3 regions of the Brevibacillus soli genome follow, and region 1 is predicted to be linked to each of the others. Evidence: riboswitches for the same ligand, from Rfam matches in the RefSeq annotation. Region 1 holds a riboswitch; each other region holds the start of a gene.
The links. Region 1 has a riboswitch for S-adenosylmethionine ahead of ACE99V_RS00800 (pyridoxal phosphate-dependent aminotransferase). Riboswitches for the same ligand answer to the same signal wherever they lie in the genome.
Positions count from the first base shown of each region.

Region 2: another riboswitch for S-adenosylmethionine. It lies ahead of ACE99V_RS13905 (aminotransferase class I/II-fold pyridoxal phosphate-dependent enzyme); the one in region 1 lies ahead of ACE99V_RS00800 (pyridoxal phosphate-dependent aminotransferase).
Region 3: another riboswitch for S-adenosylmethionine. It lies ahead of metK (methionine adenosyltransferase); the one in region 1 lies ahead of ACE99V_RS00800 (pyridoxal phosphate-dependent aminotransferase).

Region 1 is NZ_JBIYSM020000001.1:172,533-176,666, reverse strand. Features, by position in the region: gene ACE99V_RS00810 (aminotransferase-like domain-containing protein) at 1-382, opposite strand, end outside; gene ACE99V_RS00805 (hypothetical protein) at 570-1,040, opposite strand; gene ACE99V_RS00800 (pyridoxal phosphate-dependent aminotransferase) at 1,324-2,499, opposite strand; SAM riboswitch class I at 2,574-2,689, opposite strand; gene ACE99V_RS00795 (efflux RND transporter periplasmic adaptor subunit) at 2,749-3,978, opposite strand; gene ACE99V_RS00790 (efflux RND transporter permease subunit) at 3,994-4,134, opposite strand, start outside.
Region 2 is NZ_JBIYSM020000032.1:18,266-22,399, forward strand. Features, by position in the region: gene ACE99V_RS13900 (aminotransferase class I/II-fold pyridoxal phosphate-dependent enzyme) at 1-718, opposite strand, end outside; gene ACE99V_RS13905 (aminotransferase class I/II-fold pyridoxal phosphate-dependent enzyme) at 715-1,878, opposite strand; SAM riboswitch class I at 1,971-2,087, opposite strand; gene ACE99V_RS13910 (pyridoxamine 5'-phosphate oxidase family protein) at 2,159-2,614, opposite strand; gene ACE99V_RS13915 (DUF5665 domain-containing protein) at 2,770-3,111, shown strand; gene ACE99V_RS13920 (hypothetical protein) at 3,108-4,134, opposite strand, start outside.
Region 3 is NZ_JBIYSM020000005.1:33,174-37,307, forward strand. Features, by position in the region: gene ACE99V_RS03200 (S8 family peptidase) at 1-1,430, shown strand, start outside; gene ACE99V_RS03205 (hypothetical protein) at 1,453-1,911, shown strand; SAM riboswitch class I at 1,965-2,066, shown strand; gene metK (methionine adenosyltransferase) at 2,195-3,400, shown strand; gene ACE99V_RS03215 (polysaccharide deacetylase family protein) at 3,652-4,134, shown strand, end outside.

The DNA.
Region 1 (4,134 bases):
GAGCCGCCAGATAGGTGGGGTTTTCCACCAGGACGACATCGCCTTCGTCCAGATATACCTGGCATAACAGGTCAACCGCCTGCTGCGAACCGGTGGTCAGGATCATGTTCGCAAGGTCGACGTTCATGTTCTTTTGTTTCATGCGGGCCGCAATCCATTCCCGCAGCGGTATATAGCCATCGGTCAACCCGTATTGAAGCGATTTGTTTCCTCCGTCGAACACCCGATTAAAAGCATCCCGCATCGCCTCAATCGGGAAGAACTCCTCGGCCGGCAATCCCCCTGCCAGTGAGATCACCTGGCTCCCCTGGGTCAACTTCAGGATTTCCCTAACAGCCGACGAGGTTAATGCGTCCACATTTTTTGAAAATGAATACTCCATATCTCCCGCTCTCCCTTTAGATAGAACTTATACATGTTGTATCACTGCGACATCAATAAGTCCAATCTAACCTAGCTATAGGGACAATAGTTTTTTTCTATGCCGATGGAAACCTTCATCAAATCAAACGAAAACAGAAAGGGAAACCCGGTGAGGGCTTCCCTGTATCGTTGTCTGTTCCATGGCTTTATGCGATCCGGAACACGCGGGCTTTTTCCACCTGCGGCAAAAAGGAGAGGTCGACGTGCTGGCGAGCCGTCTCAAAGCCGATATCTTCGACCAAGAGGAGCGCTTCTTCACGGAACGGCAGGGTTACACAGCCTTCGTTCAGCTCACAGAGGCGCTTCAGGCGCTTTAGACGTTCAGCAGTTTTTTCCTCGCGCATCAGTTCGTTTTTCAGTTCGCATACGTTGACATGGTTTGCGTCAGAGATCATGCTTACGTCGTTGACGTGAACAATCAGCCGTTTCCCCTCTGCGGTGACAAAACCGATCGAGCAGAACTGAGAGCCGGATAACTCCAGACGGGTCAGAACGACATTGGCAAATTCTTCACCGGAACGCAGCCGGATCATTCCCGCTTCAATGGCGCCGCCAATCTTGCGTTCGTTTGCCAGTACCGTGTACATGTCCGTGTAACCGTTGATCTGATAGCGCATATGTACCCTCCTGCCGAGTAAAAGCTAATCCGGTGAGACTAATTATCATTACCGAATTTATCGTATAATGAAAATCATTATCTGTCAACGGTGAGAATGATTTTTATTATAATATGCGCCTATGGGCAAAAATTTGAATTGCAGACAGGCCCAAAAAAAAACCACCCGGCGTTAGCTAACGCTTCGCCGAGTGGGTTCCCTTTCTGCGCCGGGCGGGGCCCCGAACACTTTTCTAGCGGCTGTATGGGATGTCCATTTTACATCACGTGACGGTCTCTCCCTTTTATTTCACAAAAATCCCCAATCTCTCAATCCTCTCCGCCGCTTCCGCCAGACGCTGTTCCGTGGACAATAGCGCAACACGGACGTAGCCTTCTCCGGTCGGTCCAAAGCCGACACCGGGGGCCACGACTACATGGGCCTGTTCCAGCAGCAGATCGGAAAAGCTGACGGACGTGAAGCCTTTGGGGACGGGCAGCCAGGCGAAAAAGGAGCCTTGCGAGGGTTTCGCCTCCCAACCGATGCGCTGCAGATTGGAGAACAGGGCATTGCGTCTGCTTTCGTAGACAGCCACCAGATCGCGCACGCACTGCTGCGAGTCAGTCAGTGCGCGGACGGCAGCCATCTGCACGGCGCCGAACAGACTGACGAAGTAGTGGTCCTGAATCAGATTAATCAGCCGCACCAGTTCCCGGTTCCCTACCATCGCTCCAACACGCCAGCCGGCCATGTTGTAGGTTTTGGAGAGGGTATAAAACTCTACGCCCACCTCTTTTGCCCCCGGTACCTGCATGAAGCTGACCGGCTTTTTCCCGTCGTAGCTGATCGCCCCGTAGGCAAAATCGTGGCAGACGACAATTTCATGCTTGCGGGCAAAACGGATGGTTTCTTCATAAAATTCGAACGGCGCATTGACCGCTGTGGGATTGTTGGGATAGTTCAGAAACATCAGCTTGGCCTTGTCGAGGTCTTCCTGTGCCAGTTCGCCGTAATTCGGCAAAAAGGCGTTTTCCTCCCGCAGCGGCATCATCACCATGCGGCCGTCAGCAACGGCCACACCAGACCAGTAATCCGGATAGCCTGGATCAGGCACCAGCGCGACGTCCCCCGGGTTTAGCAGAACCTGGCAGATCTCGACCAGTCCGGTCTTGCTCCCGAACAGGATCGCCACTTCTTCTTCGGGATCCAGGTCGACGTCAAATTCCTGCTTGTACCAATAGGCGATGGCCTCTTTCAATTCCTTCCGTCCGGTAAACGGAGGGTATTTATGATGAATCGGATAGGCTGCATGCTGCTGCAGCTCCTCGACAATATGGGCCGGAGTCGGGAGGTCGGGGTTTCCCTGGCCCAGGTTGATGATGTCGTGTCCGGCTGCAATCGCTTTGTTTACCTTGGCCACCAGCGTGGCAAAAAACTGTGTCGGAAGTCTGTCGACCATGGATGCGGGCTGAATGCGCATGATTCTTCTGTCCTTTCGTAACGATTAAAAACCCCTTTTTCCTTACAGAAAAAGGGGTTGAGTTGTTTCTCACGGCCTTATCTGTCAGGAATGCTCCTGCTGGAATTGGCACAGCATCTGCATTCGCATACCATTGCAGATCCGCTGCCGGGCTTCATCGGGCCAGTCCCTCCACCTCTCTGGATAAGTTCAATACTCTTTTTTTAGTTGTGGCAACCATTTTCATACTAGCGAGTTGTGTACGCCGTGTCAATCCCCCTCTTGTATTTCAACGGTCGTACCGTCCGTCAGCAAGGTTTGACCTTTCACAACGATCTTGTCGCCAACGGCCAGCCCGGTTTTCACTTCGATCAGATCGCTGGATTCTTCCCCTGTCGTCACTTCCACCTTTTTGGCAATGGTTCCTTCCAGTCTATACACGAAGCGCTTGCCGTTTTCGTCGAAGACCGCTTTGCGGGGAACAATCAGGGCGCTGCTGGTCTGTTCCTGACCAAACTTCACATTGACAACCATGTCTGCTTTCAGTTGATTGTCCGGGTTGGAAAGGGAGATCTCCACCGGATAGGCGCGGAGTGTCGGATCCATGACCGGGCTGACTGCTTTCACTGTCCCTACCAGGTCCTTGTTCAAGGCGGGCAGCGACACGGTTACTTTTGATCCTGGTTTCACAGACGAAATCTCTGCTTCGGAGAGGTTTGCCTTGACGATCAACGGATTGGTATTGACCACGATCACGACCGGTTGCTGCGGAGAAGCCATTTCTCCCACCGTCCCGTTTACAGCGGCCACATAACCTGAGATCGGTGAGGTCACAGTGGTGTTGGCCAACTGTTCCCGCGCGTTTTGCAAGGCAACCCGCGCCTGCTCCACGGACGCTTCCATCACGGCCACACCCGTGCGCTGCTGAGCCGTTGCCAATGCCTGTTTGGCGTTCTCATAAGCAGTCTGGGCGTTGGTGAGAGCCGTCTTTGCCTGCTCATACTGTTGGGCGGAAATCGCTCCCTGGTTGAACAACTCTGCCATGCGCTGCTCGTTTCGCTGCGCGTCCTTCAGTCCCTGCTCGGCCTGGGTTAATCCGTTTTTCGCTTGCTGGAGGCTTTGGGCGGCATTGGCATCGCTTTGTTTCAGGTTGGCCAGCGCAACCTGGTACTGCGCCTCCGCCTGACGTACGCTGTTCATCAGGTCGTTCTTGTCCAGTGAAAACAGGACCTGGCCTTTTTGAACCTGCTGCCCCAACGCGACGTTCAACTGTACGATTTTCCCGCTCACTTTTGGCGTCAATGCCACCTCCTGATTGGGAGCCAATTTGCCGGTCACACCTGACCGTGTGGCGACACTGCCTTTTTTCACCGTATCCACTTGCACGGGTACCGGTTTGTTTTGCTCTGCCGTTTCAACCGGTGCCTGCTGCCCCGTGCAGCCGGCAAGCACAATCACAACGGAGAGCAAAAGCCCCAGACTGCTTTTGTTCAGTTTCATCATCACTTCCGCCTCCTATCCGACCGTTACGATCTCTTCGTCCGAAGAGGTTTTTGGGTTCCATTTTTGTCTGCGATTCCTGAACTTGCGTCCCAAATCATCAAACCAGGTGTAGACGACCGGAATCAAAACCAAGGTAATCAGCGTAGAGAAGCT
Region 2 (4,134 bases), on a different contig from region 1:
GCATCACCAGCCAGGAATCCTGTACACCCAGTATGGAACCCATGCCGTTTTGAATCAGGTACAATTCATTTCCCAGACATTCATCGCTGGTTACCGCCAGGCCTGCGACGACATCGCTGTGCCCTCCGATGAATTTGGTCGCACTGTGAATCACGATGTCTGCCCCCAGTTCCAGGGGACGTTGGTAGTATGGGGTCATAAACGTGTTGTCGACAATCGTCAAGAGACCGTGCTTTTTCGCCAGGGAGCAGATCGCGGCAATATCCGTCACCTTCAGCGTCGGATTGGAAGGCGTCTCCAAATAGATTCCTTTTGTATTTGCCCGAATCGCTGACGCTACCAGCTCAGGGCTGGTAGTATCGACGAAACTGACTTCCATACCCAATCGGGACAGTACCCGGGTCAAAAACCGGTACGTTCCTCCGTAGACGTCCTCCGCCACGACCAGATGATCGCCGGCGGAAAAGAGCATGAACACGCTGGAGATCGCTGCCATCCCCGACGCAAACGCAAACCCTCGGGTCCCTCCCTCCAGCACAGCGATTGCCTCTTCCAACGCCTGCCTGGTGGGATTTCCGGAACGGGCATAGTCGAAAACGCCCGGCCGGTCAAGATCCGGCTGATGATAGGTGGATGCCAGATAAAGGGGCACGGAGGACGCACCCGTCACCCTGTCAAAGCACGCAGTCCCGTGAAGCAGTTTTGTGGCAAAGTTCATCGCTGATTCCCTCCCGCTTGCAAACTGACATCCAAGGCTTGAGACAAGTCGGCAATCAGATCGTCGGGGTGTTCAATCCCGACGGACAGCCGCAGCAACCGGTCGCATACGCCAACTTTCTCACGTATGTCCCGAGGGATGTCGGCGTGCGTTTGGGTGGCCGGATACGTACACAGCGACTCTACGCCTCCCAGACTCTCGGCAAAGGAAACGATACGCAGGCGGGAAAGGAACGGAGCTACCTGCGCCGCGTCCCGCACCCGGAACGAAAGCATGCCGCCGAACCCGTTCGACTGGCTCTTCTGCACCTCGTGGTCCGGGTGGTCGTCAAGACCGGGATAAAAGACTTCTGCCACCGCCGGATGTTCACGTAGACATCGTGCGAGCGCGAATGCATTGGATTGATGCCGTTCCATGCGCAGCGCGAGCGTTTTCATTCCGCGCAGGAGAAGCCACGAGTCCTGCGGCCCCAGAACCGCTCCGATGGAATTGTGCAAAAATCTGACTTTTTCAGATAACTCGGCGCCTTTTGTCACGATCAGACCGGCCAGAACGTCATTGTGCCCGCCCAAATATTTCGTGGCGCTGTGAAACACGAGGTCAGCCCCCAGCTCCAATGGTCTCTGGAAATACGGAGAGAGGAATGTATTGTCGACAAGGGTCAGGATTCCGTGCCGCTTGGCCAGTTGGCATACCCTGGCGATGTCAGTAACCTGCATCAGGGGATTGGTAGGCGTCTCGACCAGCAAAGCTTTCGTCTCGGGCTGAATCGCTTTTTCCACCTGCTCCAGATCACGCAGGTCCACGTAGGAAAACGACAGACCGTAGCGGGAGAGCACCTGCTCAAACAAGCGGTATGTACCTCCATAGAGATCAAGCGAAACGACGAAATGATCGCCTTGGGAGAACAACCCCATCAGGGTATGGATCGCCGCCATTCCCGATGCGAAGGCAAAACCGGCGTCTCCTCCCTCCGCATCCGCTATGGCCTGCTCCAGTACCGTGCGCGTCGGATTGGCTGTCCGGGAATAATCAAAACCCGTACTTTCTCCCAATGCCGGATGGCGGTACGCGGTTGCATGATACACGGGGAAACTGACCGCTCCCGTTTGAGAATCCTTTCCTACTCCTGCCTGCACCAATTTTGTCTCCAAATGCATGGCTTTCCCTCCACATCTTTATTGAGGGCAAATAAAAAAGCCCTCTTTCTCTTAAAAAGAAGGCTTTGTTTACGGGTACCGTAAGCAACTCCTTCTCATCTTTCAGAGCGTTCGCTCTGCAGGAATTAGCACCATTATCTCCCTATGAATCATAGGAGATCGGTTGCCGGGCATCATCGGGCCAGTCCCTCCGCCTCTCTGGATAAGAAAGTTATTGCTATTCAATTGAATTGAACTTATCGTACCCAATCGTCTGAATATTGTCAACCGGTTTTTCTTTTCAAGCTTTGCGAAGCGCGGTCATCACCTGATTATCGAGTTTGGCCGCGGCTTTCTTGTCATACGTCTTTTCATACTGCGGCTCTACGGAGATGCGGGAACCGTAAAACATCACATCGCGCACGGCCTCGATGGAGATCTCCACCATCGCAAGCTTTAACGGCACCTCTTCCATCCGCTCGACTTTTACCGCGGCCCTGCCGTTGATGGCGTAAGAAGAGCCCGCTCCGATCAGGTGCAATACCACCTGCGGTTCTTTTGCAATATTGGTGAGGATGCGCGAACGATTGTCGACAGCAAAACGAATGGTTTGTTGAGAAGGCGCATAGACCCATGATAGAGAGCTGATCGAAGGCGCACCTGTTTCATGATCAATGGTCCCCAATGTGACGAAACGCTCCTGCTGCAGCAGCGCAAACAGGTCTTCCGACAGCGATTGAGCAACGGTTTCGGCCATTCCGATTCCTCCTTGGAAAAGATATGTACGTCTATTGTACCTGTGCCACTCGCCCAAGGCAAACCATACCGTTCAGGCTCCGCTTGCTTCCCTTCCCTTTTTTTCCTAAACTGGTAGAAACCAAAACAAGTCCGATGTGAAAGGAGGCGATGTTTATGTCGCAGTCCCCTACCGACCGAATTCTGGCCAAAGTGGATCAACTGCTGGAGGAACTGCAGGAAGTGCGCAAATTAAACGAGCGCATGGATAAGATCGCCCTGTTTCTGGAAGACATCCGTCTTGCCGATGTCATTCAAAATTACACAGCCCCGCGCAAGCTGCTCTGGACCAATTTCCTCGCAGGCTTGGCACGGGGGCTGGGGTTAACCATCGGAACGGCCATTGTGTTAGGTCTGCTCGGGTATATCCTGAAGCAGTTTCTATCCGTTCCGATCATCGGCGATTACATCGGCCAACTGGTTGATTACGTCAATGCCTACCGGAATAGCAGGTATTAATCGTCGTTGTCATCTTTGCCATTGCGGTCACGGTCATCGTCATCGTCGCGGTAGTCATCGTCATCATCGCGGTCGTCATCGTCGTCATCGCGATCATCGTCGTCATCGCGATCAGACCATTTTTTGTGTCCGTACGCGTGCCCTTTACCCTTGTGCTTTTCTTTCTTCTCTTTCTCTTCTTTCTTTTCTTTTGGTTTTTCCGGCAGCTCGTTGACCGGCGTTCCGTGCGGAATGTCTGCCTTCGCTACCAGCTTGCCATCCACGTATAGCTCCAGGTGAACTGCTTTTGCGCTGTAGGAGCGGTTTTTGTAGCTGATGTTGATTTCAAACTCCTCTTTGTCGTTCAGCTTCACTTCGTGCTTTTTGCCGTCCGGTGCCACTACATAGAGCTTGGCCTTTTTCACGTCATCAAGCTTCTCCACTTTCCCTTTCACTTGAACAAGCTTGTATTTTGCATGAATCGTGGCCGTACCTGTGATTTTGAAGGTTTGCGGCTCAGTCGTTGCTGGCGGTGCGTTGACAGTCAGCACCTCAACGGTTTCGGAGTCGATTTTTTTGCCGTCCTTATACGCTTCCACAAGAACGTCCTGTTTTTTCTCGGAAATGTTCTTGAAGGTTGCCTTAAAGGTACCGACGCCCTGCCACAATTTTTTCACGTCCACTTTTTTCTTCTCGCCGTTGTACGTAACGAACACTTCGTCAGCTTCCAGGCTAACGATGCCGTTTACCTTCACTTCTTTTTTCTTCAGGTCGTTTGTCGCGAGGGTATGCACGATCACGTCCTTTTCCACAACGGTATCCGTGTTGATTTGGACTTCCTTCGTTTCCACCACCTTGTCTCCTACATACGCTTTCAGGGAAGCATACTGCGGAGTCTCGCTAACCACAGCAGCAAAGCTCACCGCAAAGGTGTCGTCGGCATTCGGCACGACTTCAATGATGTCACCGTTCGGCTTCGTCACCACCACCTTGGTAACGTCGTCCGTCACTTCCCCTTTGATGTAGGTGGTTTTGTCCACCGTT
Region 3 (4,134 bases), on a different contig from region 1:
ATCCCGAAAACCGCTCGCCGGTTACCTATTACATCGGGAACGGAGACAATTTGACCATCCCGGTCAAGACAGGACGCATGGAGATCAAGCTGGAGCGGAGCGGGGGAGTCGCCTCGTTCACGTATCTGTTGACCAGCAAATTCACCATCAACCCGGACCGCTATGAGCGAAACAATGACATGCAGACGGCGAGACCGCTGGTCGGCAATCAGATCAACGTGACGGGCAACTTTCATGAAGCGGGGGACGAGGACTGGTTCTCCTACTACGTACGGGAGCAGGGAAGGCTCAACGTATCCGTGACGGCCGATACCAAGCGCATTGATCTGAAACTGCAAATGGGCAAGCAAACAGGAAACCAGTTAAGCTGGGATCAGCCGTACGATGACGGCACCCGCAACGACCCGACGGAGCGGGCGGTCAAAGAGGTAACCCCCGGCAAGTACTATATACGTCTGACCGAATATTATCGGAACGCCGTGAACGCAGAGTACCAGCTGAACGTCAGTTATACGCCGGTGCGCAAGGACACAAATGAACCGAACGACAACTATCGTCAGGCTTCCCGCCTTGCGAGCGGTTACCTGATGACCGGAACGCTCCCGTCGAGAAGCGATTACGACTGGTTCCAATTTGATGTCGATTCGGAATCGTATGTCAGCGTTCGCGCTCCCTTTGTTCCGGTGGCTTCCGGGGTCAACATCGCCTTGTACGGGGGAGGCACCTTCAACTATGCGCTTGCCTCCGAAAACGAAGTGGCAGAGCTGTCCGATCAGGGAAAAGGGATTTTCGGTCTGCGGTTGCGTCCGGGCAGGTATTATATCCGCTTGAACAGCATCGTGCCGTTCAAATACGATGCGTATCGACTTACGCTTTCCAAGGAGCGGCTCATTGACGGCTACCGTGACATTGCCTACCATTGGGCTCGCTCTGACATTGCCCGCCTGAGCCAGAAGAGCGTGGTGAAAGGTTTTCCGGACGCAACCTTCAAGCCGAACCAGCCCGTTACCCGGGCGCAATTTGCCACCATGCTGATCCAGGCCATGCGCGCCAAAGGTATTTCCATTCAGGCGTACACGGGGAAAAATCCGTTTTACGATCTCTCCCGATCGCATTGGGCGTACAACGAAGTCGCGCAGGCGTACCGCTTGGGCATCCTGCAGGGTTACCCCAACAAGACGATCAAGCCGAACCAGGCGATCACTCGGGCGGAAATGGCCCTGATGGTGGCTCGCGCACAAAACGCGCTGCTGTATAAACGAAGCACTTCCTCGTATCGCGACGTACCTGTCACCCACTGGGCATCCCCGGCGATCGAAGCCCTCACCTCGCGCCGCTGGTTGAACGGGTATGGCAGCACGTTCCGCCCGCAAGGCTACGCGACCCGCGCCGAAGTGGTCGTCTTGCTGGCAAAGGCCTATAAATTGTAGGAGTGAAGGAGGACAACCAGTGATGAAAAAAACGACAAAAGGAATGCTTGCTGCTGCTGTGGCTGGAGTGGCCATTTTCGCTACACAGGCTTGGGCCGACGGGGGGGTCTCCGGCGTTCCCGGCTCTGTTGACGATCCGGTTGTAACCAAAAGCTACGTGGATCAACAAATCCAGCAAGCGCTGGCAAATGCGGGAGGCACAAGCACGCTGACCGTGGTGGAATTGAACAAGGGACAGACCTTGTACGGCTTTGAAGGCACCGAGTTTATCGTCCGTACCGGCCAGGTAGTCTCTGTTGCCGGAAACAAAGGGGACGGGCTGACCGACATCACTGCGGGAGCCGATCTTCGCGCCGGAGCTCCTGTCGCGCACAATCATCTGCTGCTGATCGCCCGTTCCGACAACCGCGGGCTGCGGCTTGATTCAAAGTACAAGGGCATCGCGCACGTAATGGTGCGAGGAAAGTACGAATTGCGTTAAATCGTTGTTGACACGACATAGAAAAAGAATTATTCTATTATGCGTAATGGATACTCTTATCCAGAGCAGGCGGAGGGACTGGCCCGATGAAGCCCGGCAACCGACTTGAAGCGGTGCTAACCAGCAGAACGGAGAACTGTTCTGGCCGATAAGAGGTTAGGGAACGCATACAAAAGGCACCTTTTCCTCAAACGGGAAAAGGTTTTTTTTTGCTTGTTAAAAACCCGCTTCGGCACCCACACTATCTGTATGGAGGATAAAGGAGGTAGTTTTCACCATGGCTTTGCAAAAAGGTCGTCGACTCTTCACTTCTGAATCTGTTACCGAAGGTCATCCGGACAAGATTTGTGACCAAATCTCCGACGCTGTTCTGGATGCGATTCTGGCAAAAGACCCAAATGCCCGCGTAGCGTGCGAAACATCCGTTACCACCGGTCTCGTGCTCGTTGCGGGTGAAATCACCACCAACACATACGTAGACATTCAAAAGCTGGTGCGCGATACCATTCGTGAAATCGGTTACGATCGCGCCAAGTTCGGTTTTGACGCCGATACTTGCGGGGTAATCACGGCGATCGGCGAGCAATCTGCCGACATCGCTCTGGGTGTGGACCAGGCACTCGAAGCGCGCGAAGGCCAAATGACGGACGAAGAAATCGAAGCAATCGGTGCCGGTGACCAAGGTCTCATGTTCGGCTTCGCTTGCAACGAGACTCCTGAACTGATGCCGCTGCCGATCAGCATGGCGCATCAACTGGCTCGCCGCCTGACCGAAGTTCGCAAAAACGGCACGCTGGAGTATCTCCGCCCGGACGGAAAAACGCAAGTAACCGTTGAATACGACGGAGACAAGCCGGTTCGCATCGATACCATCGTGATTTCCACCCAACACGCTCCGGAAGCAAGTCTGGAACAAATCAAGAAAGACTTGATGGAGCAGGTGATCAAACCGGTCGTTCCAGCTCAATTCCTGGACGATCAAACCAAATACTTCATCAACCCGACCGGCCGTTTCGTAATCGGCGGTCCTCAAGGCGACGCCGGCTTGACTGGCCGCAAAATCATCGTTGACACCTACGGCGGCTATGCCCGTCACGGCGGCGGTGCTTTCTCCGGGAAAGACCCGACGAAAGTGGACCGTTCCGGCGCATATGCAGCCCGCTATGTTGCGAAAAACATCGTGGCTGCCGGTCTTGCCGACAAGTGCGAAGTGCAAGTCGCTTACGCAATCGGTGTGGCACAGCCGGTATCCATCAGTGTCGATACGTTCGGCACCGGCAAAATCTCCGAAGAGGACCTGGTGAAACTGGTACGCAAGCACTTCGATCTGCGTCCGGCAGGCATCATCAAGCAACTTGACCTGCGCCGTCCGATTTACAAGCAAACCGCTGCATACGGTCACTTCGGCCGCAACGACCTGAACGTTCCATGGGAGCGCACAGACAAGGCGGAAGACCTGAAAAAAGACGCTGCAGAATTGGCGAAGTAAACAGAAGAGCGAGAAAGCCTAGTGACCAACCACTAGGCTTTTTTTGTGCAGCCACTAGGATCGTGTTCGGGACCCCAGCCGACACCGGAAAGGGACCCCACTCGGCACAGCGGTAGTTTTCGCCGAGTGGGTAAAGCCTAGCTTAAGTCGGCTGGGATTCTTGCTGTAAGATTTTGTAATGGAATTACATACATAAAGGATTTTGTGCCATGCTGTCGAAATGGTAAAGAAGAGGTTTAGGAGGGATTTCCTTGCAGAAGAGACGACTGTTCCTCCTGGTGTTTTTGTTTTCGTTTGCGCTGGTTGTGAGCGGCGGACTGCTGGCAGGGAAGATATTTCCGCAAAAAAATGCGTCGGAAGTGCAACATTTTCCCCGGGTCCCTACGTCTATAAGCACAAGCGAGTTGGGGCCTGCTAATCCAAACGTCACACCGCCGCCAAAATCAGACAAAAGGAAACAAGTCTGGTATAAAAATCAGGTTGTCGTCTTGACGTATCATCACGTAACAGATCAAACAGATCAGCGTTATGTCATCGCTCCCGATCAATTTGCGGAACATATGGCTTTCCTTTATGAAAACGATCTGCATCCCATTTCGCTCTCAGAGTTTTTGCGTTTCGTGTCTGCCGGCGTTTTACCGACAGAAAACGCCGTGCTCATCACCTTTGATGACGGTTACGAGAGCTATTACACGAAAGCGTTTCCCGTGTTGCAGCAGTTTCACTTTCCTTCC